DNA from 3 places in the Ruminococcus sp. OA3 genome. Region 1 is predicted to be linked to each of the others. Evidence: riboswitches for the same ligand, from Rfam matches in the RefSeq annotation. Region 1 holds a riboswitch; each other region holds the start of a gene.
What was found. A riboswitch is a leader RNA that binds a small molecule or an ion and turns the genes downstream of it on or off. The one in region 1 is predicted to bind cobalamin.
Positions count from the first base shown of each region.

Region 2: linked by a shared signal. The riboswitch ahead of MCG98_RS12705 (class I SAM-dependent methyltransferase) and the one ahead of MCG98_RS06925 (iron ABC transporter permease) in region 1 are both predicted to bind cobalamin.
Region 3: linked by a shared signal. The riboswitch ahead of MCG98_RS15280 (hypothetical protein) and the one ahead of MCG98_RS06925 (iron ABC transporter permease) in region 1 are both predicted to bind cobalamin.

Region 1 covers NZ_JAKNTO010000001.1:1,527,921-1,532,234, forward strand. Annotated here, with positions in the region: gene MCG98_RS06920 (penicillin-binding transpeptidase domain-containing protein) at 1-1,034, shown strand, start outside; cobalamin riboswitch at 1,085-1,290, shown strand; gene MCG98_RS06925 (iron ABC transporter permease) at 1,394-2,422, shown strand; gene MCG98_RS06930 (ABC transporter ATP-binding protein) at 2,438-3,670, shown strand; gene MCG98_RS06935 (adenosylcobinamide amidohydrolase) at 3,679-4,314, shown strand, end outside.
Region 2 covers NZ_JAKNTO010000001.1:2,832,246-2,836,559, forward strand. Annotated here, with positions in the region: gene MCG98_RS12695 (ABC transporter ATP-binding protein) at 1-108, opposite strand, end outside; gene MCG98_RS12700 (ABC transporter ATP-binding protein) at 122-1,852, opposite strand; gene MCG98_RS12705 (class I SAM-dependent methyltransferase) at 1,862-2,611, opposite strand; cobalamin riboswitch at 2,715-2,892, opposite strand; gene MCG98_RS12710 (ABC transporter ATP-binding protein) at 3,035-4,174, opposite strand; gene MCG98_RS12715 (carbohydrate ABC transporter permease) at 4,194-4,314, opposite strand, start outside.
Region 3 covers NZ_JAKNTO010000001.1:3,362,645-3,366,958, reverse strand. Annotated here, with positions in the region: gene atpD (F0F1 ATP synthase subunit beta) at 1-998, shown strand, start outside; gene atpC (ATP synthase F1 subunit epsilon) at 1,014-1,421, shown strand; cobalamin riboswitch at 1,612-1,816, shown strand; gene MCG98_RS15280 (hypothetical protein) at 1,917-2,822, shown strand; gene MCG98_RS15275 (NlpC/P60 family protein) at 3,029-4,314, shown strand, end outside.

The sequences.
Region 1 (4,314 bases):
GCGATGCTTATGAACCAGGTTCAACAGTGAAACCTATGTCTGTGGCAGCGGCTCTTGAGAGCGGAGATATCGCCTATGATGATACTTTTTACTGCGGCGGATATGAGGTGGTGGCCGGTGAGACGATCAAATGTTCCGTTTATCCCGGGGCTCATGAGACACAGACACTGTCCGAGGTAATGAAAAATTCCTGCAATTCCGCACTGATGCAGATGGCAGAGAAGATGGGTGTGGAAGATTTTATCCGTTATCAGAACGTATTTAATTTTGGATCCAAGACAGGCATCGATCTGCCGGGCGAGGCATCCGGTATTACTCACACTACGGATACGATGGGGCAGACAGAACTTGCCACATCATCTTTTGGCCAGGGATATACCTGTACAATGATTCAGGAGACGGCAGCGATCTGTTCCGTGATCAACGGGGGGAATTATTATCAGCCGCATATTGTGAGCAAGGTCCTCAACAGCGATGGTGCAGTCATAAAAAACGTAGAACCTGTACTTATGAAACAGACCGTGTCTGAAGAAGTATCAGCCCATATCAGAGAATACATGGGAGCAGTTGTCGCGTCGGACGGTACCGGGAAATATGCCAAGGTGGATGGATACAGCATGGGCGGGAAGACCGGTACGGCTCAGAAGATACCGAGGGGAAATGGTAAATATCTGATATCGTATGTCGGCTTTGCACCGCTTGATGATCCCCAGGTAGTCATATACGTAGTTGTGGATGAGCCGAATGTAGAGATTCAGTCAATCAGTACCTATGCACAGTATCTCGCTCACAATATCATGGCGGATATTCTGCCCTATATGAATATATTCCCGGATGAAGGAACGGACGGGGAATCGGGAGACGATGGGATCACACTTGAAGAGATTTTTGATATGGAGGGTGAAGACCGCACTTCGGAGGGGGTGTCCGACACTTCTGTTCCTGAGCCTCTTGAGGATGATGAAGAAGTGGAAGGCGGAAATACACAGACGGACGACGGAGTCACAAATGAGGAGGCCGGGCTGGAAAATTAACGGCGAAAAAATCCGACAGTTGACAGATTGGGTCGAAGAAAATATAATGATAAGAAACACTATGATATCGTTTTGGCTGATACGGGCCGTTTGGGACGTAAAGGCCAGGAAGACGGGTGGGAATCCCGCACAGGAGCGCTGCTGTAATTACGGAGTGATTTTCCGGGAACGGGAGTTCGGCCACTGAATGTATTCGGGAAGGCGGAGAATCATGTTGATGTATAAGTCAGAACACACGGTATGATGAGACGTACAGGACTCTTCGAATTCAGGAGGTACGGTAAAAGGATGATAGAATCCCGTATTGAGAAGAAATCCTCAATACGGGATTTTCCTGTATAAGAGGGGAGGAAGTAAATTTGAAAACTTATGAGAATCATTCGCGCAGAGTACTGTTGCTGGGAATCTTTGCAGCCGCGGCGGTGATTGTCTTTCTATTGAATATAGCGCTCGGGTCCGTATCGATATCCATGAGTGAAATCCTGGGGATTTTCACGGGAAGCCCGGATGTGGCGGAGACAAACCGCGCGATTGTACAGAATATAAGGCTCCCGAGAACACTCGCTACAGTCATAGGGGGAGCCGCTCTTGCTGCCGCCGGCGTACTGCTGCAGGTATTTTTTAATAATCCGATCGTCGAACCGTATGTACTCGGCATCTCATCGGGTTCCACGCTGTTTGTCGGACTTGTGACACTTGGAGGATTCAGTTTCGGGATGAAAAGCATACCTCCGATGGGAATGGTTGCGGGTGCATTTATCGGTGCGATGGCAGTTATGCTCTGTGTGATCGCAGCTTCCAGAAAAGTGAAAAGTATATCGACACTGCTGATCATCGGGCTGATGGCAGGATTTGTCTGCAGCGCTGTGACCAGCATGCTTTCTGCGCTGGCAGATAAAGAAAAGGTGACAGGCTTCTACCGTTGGTCTCTTGGGAGTTTTGCCGGAATCACCTGGGAGCAGGTAGCCGTACTCTATGCAGTCGGGATTCCGTTTCTGGCGGCGGCTCTTTTCATGAGCAAATCGCTGAACAGCATGATGCTGGGCGAGCGCTATGCAAAATCGATGGGTGTGGGTATTCAGCGTTTTCGCATTATGATCGTGCTCATTTCCAGTGTCCTTACGGCACTTGTGACAGCGTTTGCAGGACCGATATCCTTTGTCGGACTTGCAGTCCCGCATATTGTACGCATGCTCCTTAAGACTTCCGATAACAGGATTGTGCTGCCGGCTGTCTGTGTCTGCGGAGCGCTGATGACCGGCATCTGCGATCTTGGTACAAGACTGCTGCTCAGCCCGATCGAACTCCCGTTGAGCGCGCTGACCTCGATCATTGGAGCGCCGCTGGTGGTATTCCTTCTGATCCGCCAGAAGGGTCAGGAATTATAGAAAGGCAAAAATAAAATGAAGAACGAATTGATTGTAAATGCAGTTCAGGTGAATGCAGGTTATGAGAGTAAGACTGTGGTGGAGGGCGTGAATCTGGAAGGATTGAAAGGACAGATGATCTGTCTTCTCGGTCCGAACGGGGCAGGGAAAAGCACCATTTTGCGTACGCTTTCAGGTCTTCTTGCGCCAGTCTCAGGGATCGTACAGATTGACGGGAAGGATATCAGCAGCCTGCGGGAGAATGCACTTGCGAAAAAGCTGGCTGTGGTACTGACAGAGCAGTCAGCTCCTGCACTCATGACGGTATATGAACTCGTCTCCATGGGGCGGTATCCCCATACAAATTTCTGGGGGAAACTGGAAAAGGAGGATTACGAGGTTATTGACGGGGCATTTGAACGGGTAGGGATAGGGCATCTGGCAGAGCGTTATTACAGCGAGCTCAGTGACGGTGAAAAACAGAAAGTGATGATCGCCCGGGCACTGGTACAGCAGCCGGAGCTGATCATACTCGATGAGCCCACCAGCCATCTGGATATCCACCATAAAATTGAGATTATACAGATTTTAAATAATCTCTGCCGTACGCTGGGGATTACCGCAATTCTTTCCCTGCATGATATTGACCTGGCCGCAAAAGGCTGTCAGACACTGCTGATGGTCAAGGATGGGAAAGTGATCGCGCAGGGGGCTCCGGAGGACGTTATCAAAAGTGGGACGCTGCAGGAATTGTATAATGTTAAAGGCGCCAGGTACAATGAATTGCTGGGAAGCGTGGAACTGACCGGAAACTATGAGGAAGAAGTCTTTGTAATTCCGGGCTGCGGAACTGCAATTCCCCTGTACAGGAGCCTGGAGAGGGGCGGATACGGTACTGCAAGCGGCGTCCTGCATAAGAATGACGTAGACGCCCAGATAGCTGGTGCCATCTGCAGCCATATTGTGCAGGAGGAGGCGTTTGAACCAATATCAGCAATTCATTTGAAACAGGCGGCAGAAAGAATGAAAGACTGCCGCTTTGTGATTGATTCCGGTTTCCCGTGTGGCTCCATGAACCGGAGAAATCTGGAGCTGATCACACAGGCCGTGAAAAACGGGAGCACCGTGTTATCTATGAGGGAGCAAAAAGAGGGCAGCCGTCTGTTTTCGGATGTATTCCAAGAGATTCATTTCTGCAGCAGTATAGCTGAGTTACTGGAAAATCTGAAACATCAGGGTGCAGAGAATCGCTGCAGAAAATTTGCGTAGGTGAGGATATGAAGCAATTTGGGTCAAACCAGATGGTAAAACTGCAAAATGCCACAGTGATTCGTTTTACAGGAAAACGGAGAGTACTGAGCACTGGTCCGCTGGGCGGAGGTATCAGCGAACATCTCACGGCGGCGTTTAATCTGGATATGAAAGAGAAGGATACCAAAGAGTGCCGGTTGCGCGCAGCCACGTATCCGGAACATATGGCTCTGGCAGCGGAAGAGCTTGGTTTTAAAGCAGAATACACGACAGGGCTGGGGACAGCTGCGTCAATGAAACATACAGCCATAAAAGTCAAGGCATACAGGGAGCTGATAGTTTCTGCTATGGTGACTGCAGGTGTTGACGTCAACGGCGGACGCGCCGGGGATCCGGCTTCGTGGTATGAGACAGAGGACGGATATAACGATGTTTCCCCGGGGACTGTCAATATTTTTCTGGATATCAATGCCGGACTGAGCGATAGTGCCATACTGCAGTCACTGATGGTCTGCACAGAGGCGAAAGCCGCGGCGTTGCAGGAACTTCTGGCACCCAGTCTTTATTCATCGGGTATCGCTACCGGGTCAGGAACGGATGGGGTGGTCATAATCACGGAACCGGAATCGAACCTCGTATTTTCGGACGCCGGAAAGCACAGC
Region 2 (4,314 bases), 1.3 Mb from region 1:
AGAAAGCTGGTGTCCCACACCGCTTGCGACAGCTCCCGCAATTCTGGCTCCGTACGGTTTCAACCTTTTGGAAAGTCGTAATACATTTTGAATTCTTGTTTTTTCCATTTGTTGTTCCTTTTTACTTTTCTGCATATTTCTGTGCCTGTATGAGTCCCTGATAGGTACTGTTATGTTCCAGTAACTCCTGGTGAGTTCCCCATCCTGCCAGTTTTCCATGATCCAGCACATAGATCCTGTCTGCATGCTCAATGGTAGAAAGCCTGTGAGCAATTACAATGGTCGTCTTATGTTTCATACACCGATTCAGGGCTTCCTGTATCAATGACTCATGAATCATATCAACACTGGACGTAGCCTCATCCAAAATCAGGATTGGTGCGTCTTTGAGAATTGCCCGGGCTATGGAAACCCGTTGACGTTCTCCGCCGGAAAGCGTAGCGCCTCTTTCTCCTACAATCGTGTCATATCCGTCAGGAAGTTCCATGATGCATTCGTGAACATTCGCCGTTTTTGCCGCTTCTATCATCGCCTCATCGGAGGCTTTTGGATTTGCCATTTTGATGTTTTCCCGGATCGTTCCATAAAACAGATAGGATTCCTGGAACACCACCGCAATTTTGCTGCGCAGAAACTCGATGGAAAAATCCCGAAGATCCCTTCCGTCCAGAATAATACTGCCGGAGGAAACATCATAAAAACGAAGCAGAAGGTTCACAATTGTAGACTTTCCGGAACCCGATTTTCCCACAATGGCTGTAATCTTTCCTGAGTCAAACTGTAAATCAATATTCTCCAGTACATCTGCGGAACTCTTATCGTAATGAAAGAATACCTGATTCATGGAAATCTCCGGGAGCTCTCCGGTGAGCTGATCCGGACCTTTTCCATCCTTCAATGCGACCGGTTCATCCAGCACCGCAAACAGCTCTTCTGCTACGGAGAGTCCCAGATAACTGCTGTGCCAGTATGTATTCATATCATTCAGAGGCTTCATACATTCACCTGCCAGGAACAGAATGATCAGGAGACTTCCATAGGATAGCTTTCCCTGAGCCATGTGATACGCTGCAATGGCGATGCTGGCTGCCGTTCCGATGGCCGTACACGTAACGATCACTGCTGAGTCCGACAGGGAAATTCCCAGATTTTTCATGGATTCTCCTGCAAATCCCCAGGCACGCTCCGCCAGCTTCTTTCCTTCCCGTTTGCTGACTCCCATGGATTTCAGCGTATTCATACCCTGCATGCTGTCGATGTACTGAGCATTCAAATCTGCATAATCCTGCCAGTATTCAATCATTACTTTAGATACTGCCGGCATAAATAAATGGGGAACTACGATGGCTAAAATCGCCATGATCAAAACAAGAAGCCCTACTGCCCAGTCCAGTGTCCACAGATAAACCGTAGAAAACAGCGTTGTCACAAATACCACAACCGTTTGCGGCAGGTACTGGACCAGAAACGCCTCAAAAGACTCGACCCCGTCTGTGATCAGTGACTGCAGGTTTCCCGTCCGTTTGTCATTTCTATAGGACGGTCCCAGCTGCATCAGTTTTGCCAGCATCGTATTCCTGATGACTGCCTTTACCTTGGCTGCCATCTTTTTCGTGTATCCTTCCTGATATCGTACCAGAAATGACCGGAACAATAATGCCAGCAGGCATACTGCCAGATATCCCAGCACAGCCGACAGCTGCTTTTTATCAAATACAGCTGTGACACCCTTTGCAAGGCAAAATGCCTGTATAAAACTGCACGCAACCATGGATAGTCCCAATATGATCTTGACTGCAACATCTCCCGGTATCTTTTTTAGAAATTCAATCAGTCTTATATATTTTCCCATAATCGTCCGTTATTTTTCTGCGCCCACCATAAAGGCCGGTGTCAGTTTATTGAGTTCCTTTCCTTTTTCATCCCAGACTTTATCGATGATATTCGGCTCCGCAAATACTTTTGCAAATCCCAGTGACATCAGATATTCCAGATCCCACAACGGGCGAACCTTATCACTCATGAAGAGCTGACGGCTCAGTTCATCTCCTTTCTGTGGATTTGCATGAGCATGTACGTTCCGTCCGTATTTTTCATTAATTCTGGCCTCATTGTCCCGGTATCGTTTTCCAAGTTCCTCGTCGTACAGATAAAGATACCAGCACGCATCAAATACCAGCAGTCTGCCTCCCGGCTTCAGCACCCGTTTCCACTCCCTGTACGCTTTCTGAGGATCCCCCAGGGTCCATGTTATATTTCTGCTGATCACCATATCAAAGGTATTATCCGGAAACTGCAGGTCCTGACAGTCCATCGTCTGCAGTACTGCGTGCTGTCCCCGGGCTTTTACGTGTTCCTCTGCACAGGAAATCATATTTTCGGTAATATCGATTCCCGTCACCTCATGTCCCTCTTCCCCCAGAATGATCGGGAAAAATCCCGGACCGCATCCCGCATCCAGAATTTTCAGAGAGCCGCTGTGTGGTACATAATCCCGAATCAATGCCTTCCACGCCTCGCAATGCGGTCCGTCCAGTTCCTCCTGAATTCCACGGCTGTAGACCTTCGCCTCACCCTCCCAATAATCTTTAATCTCGCTGTTCAGTTCCATGTTGTCCTCCTTTTCATCTGGTTGTCTGTGCTTTAAATAAAAAAACGGCCCACTACGGCCGTAAACACACAAATAACATATGCTCCTTATACACCGTAAGAATCATAACTACTTCTGCGCAAGCAGTTCTCCTGACTTAAGATCATCACATTCTCCCACCTTCCCAGGTAAATACCCAGTGGCACCTTGAAAGAATGCTCCCTAACACAGTGACGGGATCGTACCGGATTCTGACCGGTTTCTCTATTAATCCTTTCGGAACTTGCACAGTTTAACTGTAAAATCGTATTAAATTTGCTCTTTTATGAGAATATCACCTTTTTTATCTGAAGTCTACAAATTTTTTCGCTTAAATTCATTCCATTTTGTTATATAAATCACAGCATTGCATAACACCCGTACGCGTTTTCATCACCCGGATTCTTATGTTGTCCTGCGGTGCTTCGTGTCCGTCTGCACTCTCGTCAATCGCTCCCCCTCTGCATTAAATACATGTATCTTCTCCTGCTTCAGACGAACATATATCTCATGTCCAATTTGACCTGGGAAATCAGCATTCGTCATGACCGTGAGATTCGGTATGCCGGGCGCAGCAAGAAAAACGGCCACCTCACGCCCTGTATTCTCCAACAGGCCGATCTCCATCCGGATGGCGCCAGGCTCATTCTTTGAAGCAAGCTCAATGTGTTCCGGACGGATGCCAGCCTTAAGCGGCTCTTGTAATTGCTCCCCAGGCAAATTACCTATATTTATAGGAATACGGGCTTCACCCAGAGTCAGAAAATGCTGCGCATGATATGATACAATCTTTGTATCCCATATATTCATATTGGGAGAGCCTATAAATCCGGCAACGAAAAGGTTAGCCGGATTTTGATAGATCTCCTGCGGCGTTCCAAACTGCTGTAAAACGCCGCAATTCATTACAGCAATACGTGTTCCCATTGTCATGGCTTCGATCTGGTCATGTGTAACATATATTGTTGTTACACCCAATTCCCGCTGTAGCGTTATAATCTCCCGGCGCATCTCTGTGCGGAGTTTCGCATCCAGATTTGCCAGCGGTTCATCCATCAAAAAAAGCTTAGGCCTTCTCACCAATGACCGCGCAAGGGCCACACGCTGACGCTGCCCCCCGGAGAGTGCACCGGGCTTCCTTTCCAACAAAGTGTCCAGTTCCAGCTTTTTTGCCACCTCAGCTACCCGTGCCGCTGCTTCCTGCTTTTTGGTATGGCGCATCTTGAGGGGGAACGCAATATTATTCTTTACCTTCATGTTCGGATAGAGGGCATAATTCTGAAATACCATCGCAATGTCACGGTTCTTAGGCGGTACTTTATTAACCACCCTGCCATCCATAAGGACCTCGCCGCTGCTGATGCCCTCAAGTCCCGCAATCATACGAAGCAGTGTAGTCTTTCCACAGCCGGAAGGCCCCACGAAAACAATCAATTCACCCTGTTCTATTTCCATATCCATATTGATAACGGCGTGTACATTGCCTGGATACCACTTATTTACTTTGTGTATTTGCAGGCTGCCTGCCCGAACTTCATTATCCATAAACAACTCCTATTATATTTCAGTCCTTCATTCCAGAAGATATAATGCCTTGTTCAAGATATTTCTGCCCGAACATAAATATCAGAAGCGGCGGCATAAGTGTAATCAGTGATGCGATCAGCGATACCCCCGCATTGTCC
Region 3 (4,314 bases), 1.8 Mb from region 1:
CTTATGCAAAAGGCGGAAAGATCGGTCTGTTTGGAGGTGCAGGCGTCGGGAAAACGGTGCTGATTCAGGAACTGATTCATAATATTGCGACAGAACACGGAGGATATTCTATCTTCACAGGTGTGGGTGAACGCTCACGTGAGGGAAACGATCTGTGGTCGGAGATGAAAGAGTCCGGAGTTCTGGAGAAAACAGCACTGGTATTTGGGCAGATGAACGAGCCGCCGGGAGCTCGTATGCGTGTTGCGGAGACCGGCCTTACGATGGCGGAGTATTTCCGCGATCAGGAACATCAGAATGTACTGCTGTTTATTGATAATATTTTTCGTTTTGTACAGGCGGGTTCTGAGGTTTCTGCACTGTTGGGACGTATGCCGTCCGCAGTCGGATATCAGCCGACCCTGGCAAATGAAATGGGAGAACTGCAGGAGCGAATCGCTTCTACAAAGGAAGGATCTGTCACCTCGGTACAGGCGGTATATGTACCGGCGGATGACCTGACAGACCCGGCTCCGGCGACAACATTTGCGCATCTGGATGCGACTACGGTACTCTCAAGGAAGATCGTGGAGCAGGGTATCTATCCGGCAGTGGATCCTCTGGAGTCTACTTCCAGGATCCTGGAAGTAGAGGTCGTTGGTGAGGAGCATTATGAGACAGCCAGGAAGGTACAGGAGTTTCTTCAGAAATATAAAGAACTTCAGGACATTATCGGTATTCTTGGTATGGAAGAACTTTCTGAAGAAGATAAACTGACAGTATACCGTGCGCGTAAGATACAGAAATTCCTGTCACAGCCGTTCCACGTAGCAGAGAATTTTACGGGTGTTCCGGGAAAATATGTACCGATCTCAGAGACGATCCGTGGTTTCCGTATGATCGTTGACGGGGAGATGGACGAATATCCGGAGACGGCATTTTTCAATGTCGGGACAATTGATGAGGTTATCGAAAAAGCAGAAACAGAATCTTCTGACAGTCAGAAGGTCGGTGCATAGCGGGAGAGTGATTCCATGAGTACATTTAGAGTCTCCATCATAGCAACAGATAAAATATTTTACGAAGGTCTGGTCAAAATCCTGATACTGCCGGCTATGGACGGAGAAGCCGCTGTCATGGCACACCATGAGGATATGGTAATGGCGGTGGTCGCCGGCGAGATGCGTTTTCAGACGGAGGACGGAAACTGGACGGATGTGGTGGTCGGCACGGGGTTTGTGCAGATGATCAATAATCGTGCGCTCGTTCTGGTAGACACTGCGGAACGCCCGGAGGATATCGATATTGTAAGGGCGAGGGAAGCAAAGGAGAGGGCACAGGAACAGCTTCGCCAGAGGCAGAGTCTGGTGGAGTATTACCATACGCAGGCGTCTCTTGCAAGGGCCATGTCCAGGTTGAAGGCGGCCAGTAAGCATAAATAACGGAAAAAGGAGCAGAAGAACCTGGAAGGGTTCTTTTGTTTTTTATCAGTTAAAAATATACAGGAGTCATCTTGAGCATACCGATAGAATGGAAAACTGGAGTAATGCTTCTGTTTCATATGTGATTAAAACGGAAAATTATTCAAAAAAAAGATAAAAGTTCGTAATTTATTGATAGTAAAAAAGTTGACGAAATATTATGCAATACTGTATTATATATATAACACAAAACTTAATATTGCAGTGAAATTATTAGGAATGTGGTGCAAATCCACGCAGTTTCATCCCTGCTGTAAGGAGGACGAAGAAAGCTTTATACCACTGGCTTATGCTGGGAAGGTGCTTTTGGAGGAAGAATCCGAGTCAGAATACTAACAAGATATGACCACCAGACAATTAGGATCCGAGGCATGAACGGAGGCTTATTTTTTGTACTCTTTTTTAGGATTGGGCAGTAATTGGATATCGGATTTATAAAACGAAAGTCGGTACATTATGAAAAAACTCTTAATGATTGTAATTTTTATCATGCTGTTTCCCGTAACTGTCCAGGCAGATGTTGCCCCCAAGAGACAGGTAAACATTGCGTTTGAAAACATGCCGGAAACTGTTTTTTATGCCACCTTGATCTCGCCGGTCCCATGTACTGGCCGGTATGGTCCGACTGCCAAAGACGGAGGATATGATTTATACGATTCCGATGACCGTGAATATGATATATGGAAAGCATTTGCAGAGTTTGGTGATGAGGATGGTATGCTTTTTCAACAGTGTTTTGAAAAATGTTCTGACAGCGGACAATTTAGATGGTTTGAACGTCCCCCTCACAGATTTAAAATCTTGTTGTATTTTCCGGAATCCGACAACTATGCAGTAAGTGATAAGATCTACAGCCAATATGCGTTTTACAGTAATTTTGTGGTTGATCTTAACGGTGTGGATAGTTCAGAGGCCATGGTTCTGGGGTCTGAGACAATACAGAAAAGTAATAATTATAAACCTGAAGTGACATCGGCTGCTGCATGTATGGCTGCTACTATCATATTAGAGCTACTGATTGGGCTTTTGTTTGGATATCGGACAGGGCGTGAAATAAAGATTATCATCATAACAAATGTGCTGACACAGTTGTTCTTAAATATTCTTCTTGTGACGCTGGAAATACATCAGGGTCCATGGGCATATATATTCCATTATATCTGGATGGAGGTACTTATAACCGGAACAGAGGCCGTAGTATACCGGGAATGTTTAGGCACTTCCATCAGTAATGGAACTAAAAAGGGGAAAAAGCCTGTGGTATATGCTGTGGCTGCAAATCTGTTCTCTTTCGGAACGGGCCTGATATTCATGGGAGTATTGCAAAAAGTATTCTGGCTGATCAGGATCTTGAGACAATAAAACATGAGTGTTTTTGCGTAACGAATAATTTTACGCTGTTCACAAAAAAGACACATATGTATTCCAAAATGGAATGAAAAAAACTTGCATTCTGGTGTAAATTGGAATAGTATATAAATAATGATGTATTATTGTGTGCATTGTTAAAGCATATTAGAAATGCATGAAGAGAGTATATTGAAACTGGAAAGGATAAGTGAATCGACATGCACAAAAAAAGAATATATAGGGCACTGGCGATTGCGATCTCGGTAAGCCTGATCTTACCGTTTTCGTCTCTTGTAGGAGCTGAGGCGGAGGATGTTTCGGGGACAAGTCCGCCAGTGGAGACGGTAGAACCGGAACCGCCGGAAGAGCCGACCCCTGAGCCGACCCCAGACCCCACGGAGGAACCGACCCCTGAGCCGACCCCGGACCCCACGGAGGAACCGACCCCTGAGCCGACCCCAGACCCAACGGAAGAACCGACCCCGGAGCCAACGGAGGAACCTGCGCCGACCATAACGCCGACCCCGGAGCCAACGGGGGAGCCTGCGCCGACCGTAACTCCGACACCGGAGCCGACACCGACGGTAACGCCGGAGGCGGAAGAGACACCGGAACCCGAGGATGAGCCGGAGCCGACACCAACGCCGAGCCCCTACAATTCTAATGAAGAACTGATCGCTTCTCAGGATATCATCGTTCCGCCGATCATCGTAGATACGTTCCGTTTTACAACGGTTGATAAAGTATATGCGATCTGCCAGGCAGACGAGATGAACGTCTATGAAGAGAAGAGCGAAGATGCCCGCGTTGTGGGGACCATGAAAAAGGACGGGCTTTGCTTTATTCTGAAGGAAGAAGGCACTGACAGCGAGTGGATTTATATTGAATCCGGAGTTGTCAGAGGATTTGTGAAAAAAGCTGATCTGATGACTGATGACGAAGCAGAGAAATTTGTCAGTGAAAAGAAAGAAGAAAACCTTCTTCTGGCGGAATCACTGATCGATCCCCTGGAAAACGCTGCACTTACTTATACAAAGACGACGGTCCGCGAGACGATCGTATCCAAGGAATACGCGCTGGTCACCGGCGAGAACATCAACATCCGTGAGGAGATGAATACGGATTCCAGGATCATCGGGGTGCTCCCGAAAGACGGTCTGTGCTTTATTCTTGCAGATGATCTGGACGGCTGGGTGTTCGTAGAGTCGGATAACGTCAGAGGATTTGTAAAAAAAGAACTGCTCACAGCCGGCGAAGAGGCGAAGAATCAGGTGGCAGCGACCGGCGGCTGGACAGATGAACAGGAACAGCAGTATCAGGATACACTGAAAGCATACCGCGAAGCTGATAAGGCGCTGGACGAATATGAGGCAAGCGAAGACAGGACCGACGAGAAGACACAGGAACTCAATCAGGTATTCGCGGAAGCAAAAGAAGCCAGAGAAGAGGTTGTGGAAGCAAAAGATGCGGCACTGTCCACTGGCGAAGAGAATTATACCCTGGC